One region of the Paraburkholderia sabiae genome, then DNA from elsewhere that is predicted to be linked to it. Evidence: riboswitches for the same ligand, from Rfam matches in the RefSeq annotation. Region 1 holds a riboswitch; each other region holds the start of a gene.
The links. Region 1 has a riboswitch for cobalamin ahead of QEN71_RS12510 (CbtB domain-containing protein). Riboswitches for the same ligand answer to the same signal wherever they lie in the genome.
Positions count from the first base shown of each region.

Region 2: linked by a shared signal. The riboswitch ahead of QEN71_RS25145 (TonB-dependent receptor domain-containing protein) and the one ahead of QEN71_RS12510 (CbtB domain-containing protein) in region 1 are both predicted to bind cobalamin.
Region 3: linked by a shared signal. The riboswitch ahead of cobG (precorrin-3B synthase) and the one ahead of QEN71_RS12510 (CbtB domain-containing protein) in region 1 are both predicted to bind cobalamin.

Region 1 is NZ_CP125295.1:2,800,935-2,805,711, forward strand. Features, by position in the region: gene QEN71_RS12500 (LysR family transcriptional regulator) at 1-385, shown strand, start outside; gene QEN71_RS12505 (CbtA family protein) at 452-1,219, opposite strand; gene QEN71_RS12510 (CbtB domain-containing protein) at 1,241-1,465, opposite strand; cobalamin riboswitch at 1,505-1,671, opposite strand; gene QEN71_RS12515 (histidine phosphatase family protein) at 1,700-2,314, shown strand; gene QEN71_RS12520 (hypothetical protein) at 2,277-2,711, opposite strand; gene QEN71_RS12525 (hypothetical protein) at 2,891-3,109, shown strand; gene QEN71_RS12530 (hypothetical protein) at 3,624-3,908, shown strand; gene infA (translation initiation factor IF-1) at 4,034-4,297, shown strand; gene QEN71_RS12540 (GntR family transcriptional regulator) at 4,463-4,777, opposite strand, start outside.
Region 2 is NZ_CP125295.1:5,596,050-5,600,826, forward strand. Features, by position in the region: gene QEN71_RS25140 (FecCD family ABC transporter permease) at 1-462, opposite strand, end outside; gene QEN71_RS25145 (TonB-dependent receptor domain-containing protein) at 469-2,424, opposite strand; cobalamin riboswitch at 2,489-2,752, opposite strand; gene QEN71_RS25150 (ATPase) at 2,985-3,347, shown strand; gene QEN71_RS25155 (cell division protein ZapA) at 3,344-3,658, shown strand; RNA gene ssrS (6S RNA) at 3,722-3,903, shown strand; gene QEN71_RS25165 (EVE domain-containing protein) at 3,998-4,468, shown strand; gene QEN71_RS25170 (SIMPL domain-containing protein) at 4,689-4,777, shown strand, end outside.
Region 3 is NZ_CP125295.1:1,966,169-1,970,945, forward strand. Features, by position in the region: gene cobJ (precorrin-3B C(17)-methyltransferase) at 1-509, opposite strand, end outside; gene QEN71_RS08750 (precorrin-2 C(20)-methyltransferase) at 497-1,252, opposite strand; gene QEN71_RS08755 (precorrin-8X methylmutase) at 1,253-1,879, opposite strand; gene cobG (precorrin-3B synthase) at 1,872-3,233, opposite strand; cobalamin riboswitch at 3,356-3,542, opposite strand; gene cbiE (precorrin-6y C5,15-methyltransferase (decarboxylating) subunit CbiE) at 3,631-4,777, shown strand, end outside.

The sequences.
Region 1 (4,777 bases):
CACGGAGCCGCTGTGCGTCGCGCTGTCACGCGATCACGCCCTCGCCCGCGCGCGCCAGTTGAACATCGCGCAACTCGCGCATGAGCCGTTCGTGATGGCATCGGAAGCCGTGTCGCCGAGTCTGCGCGCGACCATCGTCGATCATTGCGCACAAGGCGGTTTCACGCCCGAAGTGCGCTTCGAAGTGCAGTTGCAGCAGACGGTGTTGAGTCTCGTCGATGAAGGCGTCGGCATCGCGCTCGTGCCGAAGTCGATGAGCAAGGCGCAGCTGGCGGGCGTCGTGTTCAGGCCGCTGGCGAACGCGCCGACGATTTCGCAGTTGCTCGTGTGGTCGCCGTCGAACCGCAATCCTTGTCTGGCGCGGTTTCTGGAAATGGCGAACTGAAAAGTAAAGACACGCGCGCCCGCGCAATGACGCGCAGGCGCGGGACAGAAGCGTTACAGATAAGCGTTACAGATAAGCCGACTTGCGCGCCGCCGCGTTCGATGCGCGCGCGATGCGCTCGCTGCGTTCGATCAGCGCGCCGAACAGCAGACCGATGACGGCCCACATGATCGCCTGCATGCCGAGCGCCGTCATGCGGAACTTCCACAGCACGACGGCCGGGAACGCTTCGGGCACTTCGTTGACCGTCGGCAGCGCGATCTGGATCGCGGCGATGATCGCGACGAACACGATGCCGCCAATGATCGACGCGTTCCACAAGCCAAGGCGCGACATCAGGTGCTTGCGCACTTTCATCGAGAACACAGCCACGACGAGCGACGTGACGATCATCAGGAAGAACAGCCCGGTGCGCATGCCGATCGTATCGGGATCGCCGACTGAAGGCGGATTCGCCGGATACTTGATGGTCGGCACGAGCACGACGGCGACATAAGCGCCGAGCGCGAGCCACGCGGACAACGCGCGCGCGCCGAGCTTGCCGACGCGTCCGTGCAGATACGCGAAAGTCAGCGCGAACAGCCCGCCGAACGCCATGCCATACGCAACGACGCCCGTGAGCAGCCCAAGACCCGCCTGCGTGCCGCGGCTGACGATTTCTTCGTCATGATCGTGGCCGCCCGCGTCGCCGTGATCGTGCGCTGCGTGCATGTTTTCTTCGAACGAGATGGCCGTATCGACGAGCGGTTCGCCCGCGACGCGCGCGAACGCGAACGTGAGCAAGCCCGCGACGATGCCTGCGAGCATGCCTCGCATCAACAACTTACCAACCATGGTGATGACTCCCTTACGCGATCAGTGGCAAGGAAAGCCGAGCAGGTGGCGGCCGTCGTGCACGAATTCATGCACGTACATGCCGGGAATCAGCGACGTCGCGCCTTCTTCGGCGCCGACAAAGTACAGCGCGAGCAGCATCAGCAGACCGCCGAAGATGATCCAGGGCAGCAGTTCGCGAAGCGGAATCGGCGTGATGGCGGGTTGATCGGTCTGACCGGCGTGGTCGAGAGCGGTGTCATTCATGACGGACATCTCCTGGGGGTAACGCGCCCCGATAGTCGATTGATGAGGGAAGTCGAAGCTTGGGTCTGGCTTCCGGCTGGTGTCCTGCATGTTTGCGTACGCATTGACTGCCGATTACAGTGGCGCGACCGCGCCGGGCTTGCACCGGCTTCCGCGCTTCGAGTGGCGTCTATTCTACGCGCTAAACTGCGACACGCTCCCGACTTTCTCCACTGTCCACACATAGAGCCGCCGATGCGCACACGTCTGTTGTTGATCAGCCATCCGGCGACGGCCGCGCAGCGCAAAGGCGCGTTTCCCGCCGACGATCCGCTCGATGCACATGCTATCGAAGAAGCCGCGGCTTTCCGGGTGGCGAATGCGGATCGGCTGAACGCGGATCTTGCGCTGAGCAGCCCCGCTCCGTGCGCGCGCGAAACGGCTCACGCGCTCGGATTCGCGGCGCATGCAGAGCCCGCGCTCGCCGACGCGGATTACGGACGCTGGCGAGGCCGCCGTCTGCTCGAACTCGCCGACGAAGAGCCCGACGCGCTCGCCACATGGACGCGCGATCCATCCGCCGCGCCGCATGGCGGCGAATCGTTCGATGCGCTGAAGCTGCGTGTCGGCGGCTGGCTCGATGCGTTCGAACAACGCGGCAACGTGATCGCCGTCACACATGCAAGCGTGATCCGCGCGGCCCTGATGCATATATTGCAGACGCCGCCAGCAACGTTCGCGCGGATCGAAGTGCCGCCGCTGGCCATCGTCGAACTGCGGCACAACGAGCGCGGCTGGACATGGTGGCCCGCGCCTCATCGTCATACGGGACTCACAACGACGGACACGACAGCACCTGCTGCGGATTGAGTGTCGTACCCGGCATGCCGTCCGTGGCAGGCGTGCCTTGCGTCGGCATGGCGATCAGGCGCACGGCGTCCGTGCCCGCATTCGCCAACACGTAGCGTTCGGGGCGGCCCTGCGCCTGCCAGTACGCGCGATAGACGCCGCCATCCATCGTCACATGCAGCGTGCCGCGCACGGTCTTGCCGCCCGCGATGAAATCGACGGGTTCGCCGTCCCGCAACGCAAAGCCCTTCGCGGCCTGCGTGCCCGATGCAGCCGTTGCCCGCGACTCAGCCGATTCGGCCGCTTCAGCCGATACCCCCGCGCCCGACAGCACGCCGCAAAACGCATCGCCCGTCGCGGCAATCGACAGTTGCGCGACAGTCCACAGCGCGAGCGGTGCAATCGTTCTGAGTTTCATGAAGTGCCTCGTATTGCTGGGAACGGCGCGCATCGTCGATGGCAACGCTGCGCAGTGCAAAGCGCATACCCAGTCACCGTGAAGTGAAGCCGCGTGAATTTTGACCGCGTGGCAGCGCGCATTTTGATGTGCGATAAGAGTCAGGTCTTTCACAAGCGTTCACCGACAAGAGGCAACCGATGGCTACGCTCGAAGCGTTTCGCTCCGTGCTCGACGATGCACGCACGCCCGAGATCATTCGCAATCACATCATCGATTCGCTGCAATACGCGCTGCGCAATCACGGCCAGATTTTCACGTCGAAGGAAATCGAATGGCTCGCGCAATGGGACGACGCGCGCATTCCGCTCGCCGCCTCGCGCGAGTTGCAAAAACGCTTGACGCAGACGACGGAGTAAGCCCGCAAAGCCCTTGCGCTCTGTCGCTATCTTCGGGCGCGGCATGCTTCACGGACGCAGCCGCGCGAAAGTTTGTGCTACACAAGGGCCTGTTTTTAGGGCATAATATGTCGAACGCAGCGTTCTGCCAGCATCCTCCGGCATTCTCTTAACCGCAACGCGTCCACGTCTTTCGCGTAGTTCGTTTTCACCGCGTTGCACTGATCGCGTTACACCCCAACCGTCCCGTTACCGCGCAATAGCATGCAGCGGCAACCCGGCGGTCGTCGTCACTTCGGCCACGCGCTGCGCGCTTGAACCCGACCGGGTGACACTTGCTACGTTCGGTGCCTGTGCGGCATCAGCGTATTTCTCCATCCGTTCCGCGTTGTTCGCGGCCGTGTTCGAGCCTACGTATCTGGCTCGCGCCAAACTTTTTCATTGCGGTGCGCCCTACGGTGCTGCGCCGCCTGCTGCCCATTCGCCGCGCCTGTGTGACGCGCGCACCGGCGGCACGCATGACAGGAATTTGCATATGACTCAAGGCGTCAAGACGTACAAGGGCTACGAAATCCATCCGCTCGTTTATCCGCGACGCACAGCGAGCGGCGTGACCCACCGCAATTCGATCGACAGCGGTTACGACGCGTCGGTGCGCATCTGCCGTGTCGGCCAGAATCCTTCCGCCGACGGCCGTGTGTTCCGCTTCGCGTACTTCCGTCCGTTCGAAGGCGCGGGCAAGGCGCGCATGGCTTGCATCGAGCATGCGTCGCAAGTGATCGACGGCCGGGTGGACGGGCAAACCGTTTCCGATCTCTGATCGGACGCGCCGCGAAAGGCGCGTTTCACGTATCAACCGTATCGCCGCAGCAGCGTTCGCGCTGCCGCGCAAGACACGCTGCGCGCCGCGCGCGGCACCCTTCCCTCATCGACCAGGAGTAGTGCATGGCGAAAGAAGAACTCATTGAACTGGACGGCATCGTCGACGAAGTACTGCCCGACAGCCGCTACCGCGTGACGCTCGACAACGGCGTCGTCGTGGGTGCGTACGCATCGGGCCGCATGCGCAAGAATCACATCCGTATCCTCGCGGGCGACCGCGTCACGCTCGAACTGTCGGTCTACGACCTGACCAAGGGGCGTATCAACTTCCGTCACAAGGACGAACGCAGCAGCGGCCCGCGCAGCGCGCCGATGCGCCGCCGCTGACGTAGCGGCAAGCAGTAGCCAGAAGCAGCAGGCGTCTCGCGATCAATCGGGCGGGACGCGGGAACGAATCGACGCACAAAAGGCCGTCGCGCATTTGCGCCGTCGACCACGCAGTACACAGCAATCGATGCGGCATGTGCAACGCATGCCGCCCGCCTCACTTCCTCATCCCCGAAACACCACGCCCAGATCGTCGCTTGCACCTGCCTGCATGCGCGTGACGACACGCTCCTCCAGTTCCGCGAGATGCGTGCGCATTGCGTCGAGCGCGGCGTTCAGATCGCCGGCGTCGAGCGCTTCGATCAGATGCGCGTGTTCGTCGGCGGAGCACGTCGTGCCTTTCGAGGGATCGTATAGCGCCTTGTACAGCTCCGTCTTCGCGACCAGCTGCGCGACGAAACCCTGCAACTCCGCGCCGCCCGCGATCTGCGTCAGCAGCACATGAAAATGCCCGGCGAGCCGCACCTGCTCGTCGACGCG
Region 2 (4,777 bases), 2.8 Mb from region 1:
ACCGCGCGCGAGACCGAGCACCAGCAGGATCGACACGAACGCGCCGGCGAACGCCGAAGCATCGACGATCCACCACGCGCAGCCCGCGATCATCGCGACGAGCGCGAAGCTCGCCGCGCCGCCCGATACGCCGAGCACATACGGCTCGGCCAGCGGATTGCGCAGCAACACCTGCAACAGCGCGCCCGCGAGTGCGAGCAGCGCGCCGCATCCGAAGCCCGCGAGCGCGCGCGGCAGACGCAGCGTGCGGACGATCTGCACGGCGAGATCGGACGATGCCTCGTGCGACGGGAGCAGCGCATCGAGCACATGGAGCGGCGCGACACTCACGCTGCCCAACGCCAGAGACGCGATGAACACGACGAGCGCGGCCAGCGCGAGCGCAGCCCAGATCGCGAACGCGCGCTTCGGGCTCATGCCGCGCGCGAGCCGCATTGGCTGACGTTGCACGACGCCGTTCATCGGCCGTTATTGCTGCTGCCAGCCGAGCGTGAGGTACGCACCGCGTCGCGGCGTGTTGTACGTGTAGGCGAGTTCATGGTCCTTGTCGAAGAGATTCTGGATTTGCGCGGCCACGTACCACGCCTTCGTGATGTTGTAGCGCGCGGACAGATTCACGATGCCATAACCGCCGAGCGCCGTGCCGCTGTCGTCGCGCTCGCCGCTCACGAGCCACTCGCCGCCCACGCGCCAGCCGCCGATATTGCGGTTCGCCGCGAACGACGCAAAATGACGCGCGCGACGGTTCAGATCGGTATGCGTGTCTTCATCGACGGGATTCTGGAACGTCACGGCCGCGCGCACGTCCGTCCTGCCGACATGACCTTGCCACGATCCCTCGATGCCCTGCACTTTCGCATGCCCGACGTTCTCCGCGACATAGATGCCCGGCGTGGTCTGCACATAGTCGATCAGGTTCGTATAGCGCGTCTGGAACGCGGTGAGCTTCAGCAGACCGAGCGCATCCGATGCGTACTGCAACGCGGCTTCGATCGAATGGCTGTGCTCCGGCTGGATCAGCGGATTGCCGCTATACGGGTAGTACAGATCGTTGAAGCTCGGTGCGCGAAACGCATCGGACCAGCTTGCTGTCACCTTCCAGTGCTCGGTCAGATCGTAGCCATAGCCCAGATAGTAACTGTTGGCTCCGCCGAAATCCGAGTACTGGTCGCGCCGCAGATTCGCCTGAATCTGGTTGTTGCCGAAGCGCCCCGTGTAGCCCGCGAACACCGAATTCACGTGACGGTCGGGCGCGCTGTACTGGTTCGAATCGAGCGTCTGGTCGAGATGCTCGTAGCCGAGTTGCAGCTTCTGGTCCTTCGCGAATGTGAAATCGTTCTGCCACGTGTACTGCCGGTTGTCCGAATCGTAGCGGTACAGATAGTCGCCATTGAGCGACGTGTTGCTGCGATCGTTGCCCGTCGCGACGACGAAGCGCGTGGTCCACCAGTCGGTCACCTTGCCGTTCGCGAACGCCGACGCGGTTTGAACCTTGCTGTGCAGGTTGTTGAGATCGGTGGGCAGGCCGAACGGATTGTCGAAGCTGTCGTTGCCGTTCGACTGGAAATAGCGCAGGCCGATGTCCCATCGGTCGTTGAGCTTGTGACGCAGCGACGCGCTCACGCTCTCGTTGAAGTAGCCGTTCGCGTTCGGATTGACGGGCGCGAGCGCGGGATCGATCGACGAGAAACCATCCGTCTTCGCGCGCGCGACCTCGAAGCTGAAGGTCGTGCGGCCGTCCTTGTCGAGCGCGCCATCGACGCCCGCCGCCTGTCGCTGCGTGTGATAGCTGCCGTATTCGACGTCGAAATGAAAACGCGGCGGATGATTGCCACCGTCCTTCGTGAACACCTGCACCACGCCGCCAATGGCACCCGACCCGTATAACGCCGACACATTGCCGTTCACCACTTCGACGTGATCGATCTGATCGAGCGGAATCTGTTCGAGCTGCGCATTGCCCTGACTCACTGAATCGACACGCACGCCGTCGATCAGCACCAGCGATTGCGTCGACGACGCGCCTCGCAGAAAGAGACTCGACGTCGAACCCGGGCCACCGTTGCGAACAATCTGTGCGCCCGGTGCGAACTGCAGCAGACCGGGCAGGTCGCGTGCTGTCGTGTCGGCGATGTCCTGCGCATCGAACAGCGTGGTCTGCGGGATCGCGTCCGCGAGACGCTGCGCGCTGCGGTCCGCCGTCACGACGATGGGCGACAGCGTCGCTTCCTTCTGCGGACGATTCGCAGCGCTGTCGGATGGATCCGTGGATGTGGCGGATGGGTTCGTGGTGTCGTCCGTCTGTGCATGCGCCGCGAGCGGGACGCAGGCGAAGGCCATGACGGCAAGTGCAGCGAGCGGCGCATGCGGGCGCGAAAAAACCGGACGCGAAAACGCCGGATGGACAAACAGCGGGGTCAGCATCGAATGAGTCCTGTGGGCCTGTGCGCGGCCCGCTCCTCGTGGGCCGATGCCTGTTCAGGAAGCACCTTGCCTCCTGGCTCTGGCCGGTATCCGGGCTGACGACTGGCCGACCCGCCTTCCCACGCATCGCGCGCAGTGGCGTTTCGCACGGCATCGGCCGATAGAGTCGGCTCGATGTGTGCATGGATCGGCTTGCAGGAACTGCAGTCGTTGTACCGTTGCGAGGACAGCGCAGGTTGGCTCGTCCGGGCGGACTTCGCTCCCTGCTTCCCGTTTAACTGCGCGCGGTGCGATACCGTGCGCGGGCACCAAAGTGCCGCCAGTGTAGAAGTGACGAACAGACGCGTCAAGAAACGAGGACCGACGTCCGCACTCCGGCGGGACGACTGTTAAAAAAGCCCCTTTTTAAAGGGTAAAAATGCGTGATTCGTGGTCGCGCATCGGCGCAACACACTGGATAATGCCGCGCTAAAGCGCTACTGTTACGTCTCGAAACGAGACAAATGTCCGAGCGTGCGACATTCCGCGCTAGAATGCCATGTCTTTAGAGGACGCAGCACATGCTCACCGAACTCGAAACACTGTCACAGAACATCGGCCGGCTGATCGAGATCAGCCAGCGCTATAACGAAGCCCGGATCGCACTCGAAGAACAGCTCGCCCAGGCGCGCGCCGAATGCGAAGCCACCCGCGTCGAACTCGAACAGACCCGCGAAGAACGCAATGCGTTGCAGGCGGAACGCGATGCGTTGTCCGCGAAAATCGACGACGCTCAGGTCCGCCTCAACGCGATCCTCGAGAAACTGCCGCGCGCTCGCGGTCAGGAAGCCGACAACCAGCTCGATCTCCTCGCGCCCGAACAGCAGGCGCAGGCCAATCACGACGCGAACAACGACGCGACCCGCCACGGAGAAAACGTATGACCACGAAGCAGATCGAAGTGTCGATCCTTGGCCAGCCCTATCGTCTCGCCTGCTCGCCGGAAACGGAAGCGGCGCTGCTCGAAGCGGTGGCGCGTGTCGACGCCGAGATGAACCGGATCCGCTCGAACAGCAACGTGCGCGGCCAGGACCGTATCGCGGTGATGGCGGCCTTGTCGCTGGCATCGGAACTGCTTAGGCTGCAAGCCAGCGTGCGACACGGAGAATCATTTCCCGCCGAAGAAATCCGGCGTACAATGCATCAAATGAACGAGCAGCTGGGCACTGTGATTCAACAGTACAGCGTGCAGTAAAAAGAATTCGATGGGCTTGATTGTTGTTCGATCAGGCCCATGTTGTAGAGCAAACGTTTTTAAGCTTCCCTGCCTGGTTCGCCAAGGTCATATATTCCTTGAACCAATGCTATATGCACGGTTGCGGAAATTTGTAGCACGGGCGTGCGCGTCACTCAGTCTGATGTACCCGAAGTGCTGCTAACTGCGACCAATTCTGAACCTCAGGTTCAGGATGCCGGCCTAGCGGCTAAGGCGGGGACCCATACGAACGGCATCGGACTTTGTCCGATGCCGTTTTTCTTTGTGCGTTCGACGAACACTTCTCCCCTTCAAGTTCATTCACGCTCAATCCGACTCATGCGCTACTGGCTGATGAAGTCCGAACCGGACGAAGCAAGCATCGACGACCTCGCGAAAGCGCCGCAGCACACGCTGCCATGGACAGGCGTGCGCAACTATCAGGCGCGCAACTTCATGCGCGACATCATGAAGATCGGCGACGGCGTGCTGTTCTATCACTCCAGTTGCCCGGAGCCAGGCATTGCGGGCATCGCCGAGGTATCGTCGACGCCCTACCCCGACCCGACGCAGTTCGATTCGAAGAGCCCGTACTACGATGAGAAGTCGTCGCAGGAGACGCCGCGCTGGACGCTCGTCGACGTCGTGTTCAAGAAGAAGATCAAGCTGATTCCGCTGGCCGAGTTGCGCGAGCATCCCGAACTCGCCGACATGCGTGTGCTCGCGAAGGGCAACCGTCTGTCGATCACGCCCGTCACGGAAGCCGAGTGGGCTTTCATCACGAAGCAGCTTGCGAAGCGCGCGGCCTGAGCACCTGAAGAACGCATACGTTCATGCGGCATCGCGTCGCGCGTGTGCGTGCCGATTCGTTTGAAACGACATTCGAAGAGAAACTCGGGGAACCAGACGACCCTTTCAGGCGCCTAACCGCCTCGCAAGCGTCATGCCACGCGCGCCGCTCAATTGGATGCGGCCACGCGTGCGCCGATGATGCATGCATGCACAACCTGCTCAACGAAGGAGTCGAACAATGATGAAGAAATCCGCGCTCGTGTGGGCGCTCGCGGCGCCGCTCGCTCTCGCGTTCATGTCCACCGCGGCCAATGCGCAAACCGTTGT
Region 3 (4,777 bases), 830 kb from region 1:
CGCGTCGCTTCGCCCGCGAGCAGATCCGACACGAAGCGCTTGCCCTGATCGATGCTCGCGAGCGCGTAGCCTTCGGGCGGATTCAGCACGCACGCGCCGAAGCGCAGTTCGCCGCTCGTGGTGATCGCGGGCGGCACGTCGAGTGCGGCACCGATCTCGCGCGCCATCGCGTTCACGCCCGACAGCCCGCCGAGCAGCGGCACGACGGCGCTGCCGTCTTCCGCGACGGCGAGCACGGGCGGCTCGACGCCCTTGTTCGACAGCAGCGGCGCGACGCAGCGGATCACGATGCCCGCCGCGCACAACGCGATGATCGGCGTGCCGCTCGCGTACAGTTCGCGCAGATGCGCGCTGAGTTCGTTGTACACGACGTCGGCATCCGCATCCGCGATGCGTCCTTGCAGACCGTGAACCTTCGCGCCTTCGAAAACCTTCTGCACGCGCCGCGCGGTTTCGACTGCGCCGACGCCGAGTATCACGATCGCGGGCGGCGTCGTCATCCTTGCCATTTTTCCCCCGGCACGACGAGCAGCGAGAAGTAGGGCGAGGCCATCGGATCGACGTCGGCGAGCGGCACGATGCGCTGGTTCGCCATCGTTGCGCGTTCGACATACAGCGCGCGTTCCGCGAGACCGAGTTCGTCGAGCACGCGGCGCACCTTGTCGAAGTTGCGCCCGAGCTTCATCACGACGGCGGCGTCGGCGGCGGCGAGACGGCGCTTGAGTTCGTCTTCGGGCAGCACGCCCGACAACACCGACAGGGTCTGGTTGCGATACACGAGCGGCTGGCCGAGCACGGCGACGCCGCCGAGCATCGAGCACACGCCGGGCACGACTTCGGCGTCGAAACGCGGCGACAGCCGGTTCGCGAGCCGGTCGTGCAGATACATGTACGAGCCGTAGAAGAACGGATCGCCTTCGCAGATCACGGCGACGTCGCGGCCCGCGTCGAGATGCTGCGCGACCACTTCGGCGGCTGTGTCGTAGAAGTCGGCGATGATCGCTTCATACGAGAGCGGCGGCTCGAGCGCTTCCGTCGTCACGGGATAGACGAGCGGCAACTGTTCCTGTTCCGCCGACAGATGCGCTTCGATGATCGAGAACGCGTTGCCTTTCTTGCCCTTCGCGACGAAGTACGCGACCACGTGCGCCGATTTCAGCAGGCGCAGCGCCTTCACGGTGATCAGTTCGGGATCGCCGGGGCCGACGCCGAGTCCGTAAAGCCGTCCGCGCGTGATGTTCTGTTCGGCCATTTATTCGTTCTCCGTTGCGAGCGCGTTCACGGCAGCGGCCGCCATCGCGCTGCCGCCGCGCCGTCCCTGGACGGCGACGAACGGCACGCCACGGCTGTCGGCGGCGAGCATCGCCTTCGATTCCGCCGCGCCGACGAAGCCGACCGGGAAGCCGAGAATCAGCGCGGGGCGCGGCGCGCCGGCGTCGAGCATGTCGAGCAGGTAAAACAGCGACGTCGGCGCATTGCCGATCACGACAATGCTGCCTTCAAGATGCGGCCGCCACAGTTCGAGCGCGACAGCTGAGCGCGTGTTGCCCAGTTCTCGGGCGAGATCGGGAACGGACGGATCGCCGAGCGTGCAGATCACGTCGTTGTTTGCGGGCAGCCGCGCGCGCGTGATGCCTTCGGCGACCATGCGCGCGTCGCAGAGGATCGGCGCGCCGTTCGCGAGCGCGGTGCGTCCCGCGCGGCCCGCGCCGTCGGAAAAGCGCAACTCGCTGACGATATCGACCATTCCGCACGCGTGGATCACGCGCACGGCGAGCTTTTCGAGGTCGGCGGGAATGCGCGAGAGGTCAGCTTCCGCACGGATGGTCGCGAACGACTGGCGATAGATTTCTTGTCCGTCGCGAATGTAGTCAGGCATCGAATGGCTCATCAAAAGGGGGCGCGGCGGACGCGTTCAGGATGTCCGCCGCTTCGTCGATCGTGACGCCGCGCGCGAGCAGGCGGCCGAAGCCTGTCGATTCGCGCGGGTCTTGTGTGGTGTAGAGGTCGTAGCGGTTTTGCGACGTCGCCAGCAGCGTGTACGGCGCGCAATGCGCGGCGGCGCATGATCGCGGGCAGCCGCTGAGGTGCACCTGAGTTTGCGCGGGGACGCCGCGTGCGGCGAGCTTTAGCGCGTCGGCTTTCGTATCGGCGAGGCTTTTCGCGCAGCCGGTCGATCCGGCGCACGCGATTACGCGTGTCAGCGGGTTGTGCGGCGTTGTTGCGAGGCCGAGTGTTTCGAGCGTTTGCAACGTTGCCGCGACGTTGGATGTGTCGATGTCGGTGAGCAGCACGGTTTGCCATGGTGTCATGTGCAGCATTGCGCCTTCGTGGTTCTGCTGTTGTGCAAGAACGGCGAGGCCGCGTAACGTTGTGCTGTTCATGCGGCCTAGCGCGGGCTGAGCGCCGATGTGCCAACGCTGGCCGTCGCGTTGCTGGCGAGCGCCGAGTCTGCGCGACGCATCGGCGGGCTCGCGGCGCCAGCGTTCTACGGGCTCACCGCGCAGCAGACTTATGCCGCTTTGAGGTTCGGCATGCGCGAGCACGTTATCGACTGAATGCGCAGCGATCACATCACGCATGCGTGTGTGTTCTGGCGCGGCGAGATCGAGGAACGTGTGCAGCAGAGCGCGCGTTAGCGCCGGAACGTCGGACGCTGCGACGGCTGCGAGCGCGTTCGCGTGTTCCGCAGCGACGGGCGGGCAGCCTGCAAGACCGAGGGCGTATAGCGGCTCCGCATGATCGCTTGGTTGCATCGCCGAAAACCAGATGTCGTGCGGATGATCGAGCATCATCAAACGCTCGCCGCCGTCGAGCAGCAGCGCAAATTTCGGCGACAGCGCCGCGCAACGGGGATCGCTTTGCAGCAAGGTCAGCAGATCGGCGGCGAGGGCTGTTGTGTCGGATAACGCGTGGGCATCACGGCCCGCTGCCGGGCTGACCATCACGTTTCGCACGTCGTCGGCGTGTGCGTGTGTCGCGTCTTGCGGACCGAGTCCCGCGTCGAGCAGTGCGGCGATCAGTGCCTCTTCATGTCCACGCTTGACGCCGCGTAGTTGCAGGTTCGCGCGATTCGTTATATCGACGATGCCGGACGCGTGTTCATCGATTGCATCGGCGATGGCGAGTGCCTGGCTCGCGCTCAAGACGCCGCCCGCGAGCTTCACGCGGCAGATGCCGCCGTCGAGCGCAGGCACGATGCGCAACAGCCCGGGACAGGCGGAAGGGCGCATGGCGGAAGGATCGGACGAATGAAAAGCGTGGCTCAAGACATCACCGGGTTAACGTCGCGCGACGGCCCGGGCATCTCGACGGAGAGCGGCTCGGCATCGGTACACCCCGCCCGATGTTGGCTGGCACGAACTTTTGGCCGGCAGGTGTCCTGACTCACAGGTCTTCGTTCACGTCCGGCCTTCCCGGTAACACCAGTGGCACAAATTGGCATGAACTCGCTGCATACAGTTGCGGGGGCAGTCACGGTCATCGCAGTGATGTGTGTTCCCTCTTAGGCCCCGAAAGGCACCGGCGAACGGGTATTATGCCTTTTTTCGAACAGCACAACGATGCCGCGGCCTTTGAATACGGGCCGCAGCAGCATTTTCAGTACATCAAGCAGATGAGGATCGACGCATGCCGGCCTGGCTGACCGTGGTAGGAATGGGCGACGACGGGTTTGCCGGACTTGGGAAGGCGGCGCGGCGCGCGCTGATCGACGCGTCGGTGATCTACGGCGGCGAGCGGCATCTGTCGATGCTGCCCGTGTGCCTGAACGCCGCGCGCGAACCGTGGCCGCAACCCTTCGACATCGCGCCCGTGCTCGCGCGGCGCAACACGCCCGTGTGCGTGCTGGCGAGCGGCGACCCGATGTTCTATGGCGTCGGCGCGACGCTCGCGCGCCACGTTGCCGCCGACGAACTGCGCGTGCTGCCTGCGCCGTCGTCGGTGTCGCTCGCGGCGGCGCGGCTCGGCTGGGCATTGCAGGACGTGCCGACGGTGTCGCTCGTCGGACGGCCACTCGCGGCCTTGCAGACGCATCTGCACGAGGGCGCGCGCGTGTTCGTGCTGAGCGCGGACGGCAAGACGCCTGCCGCCGTCGCCGCGTGGCTCGGCGAACGTGGCTTCGGCGCGACGCGGATGATCGTGATGGAACATCTGGGCAGCGAGACCGAACGCGTGATCGACGCTCGCGCGCAGGACTGGTCGATCGGCGAGACAGCGGCGCTGAACCTGATCGCGCTCGAATGCCGACGCGATGCGTCCGATGCGCCGCGACTCGCATTGACGCCCGGCCTGCCCGACGACGCTTTCCGCCACGACGGCCAGTTGACGAAGCGCGACGTGCGCGCGCTGACGCTCGGCCGTCTTGCACCCGCGCCCGGCGAACTGCTGTGGGACGTGGGCGCGGGCTGTGGATCGATCGGCATCGAATGGATGCGCGCGCATGCCACGTGTCGCGCGATTGCAATCGAAGCGAACGGCGAGCGTCAACGTTTCATCGAACACAATCGCGACGCGCTCGGCGTGCCTTCGCTGCAACTCGTCGCAGGCAAGGCGCCCGATGCATTGCGGGATTTGCCCGCGCCTGACGCTGTTTTTATCGGCGGCGGCGTAACCGTGGATGGCGTGCTCGACGCCTGCTGGCAGGCGCTCAAAAGCGGCGGGCGGCTGGTCGCGAATGCCGTCACGCTCGAAGGCGAAGCGGCGCTGATCGCGTGGCGCGCGCAGCATGGCGGCACGCTGACGCGCATCGCGCTCGCCGAAGCACAGGCGCTCGGCG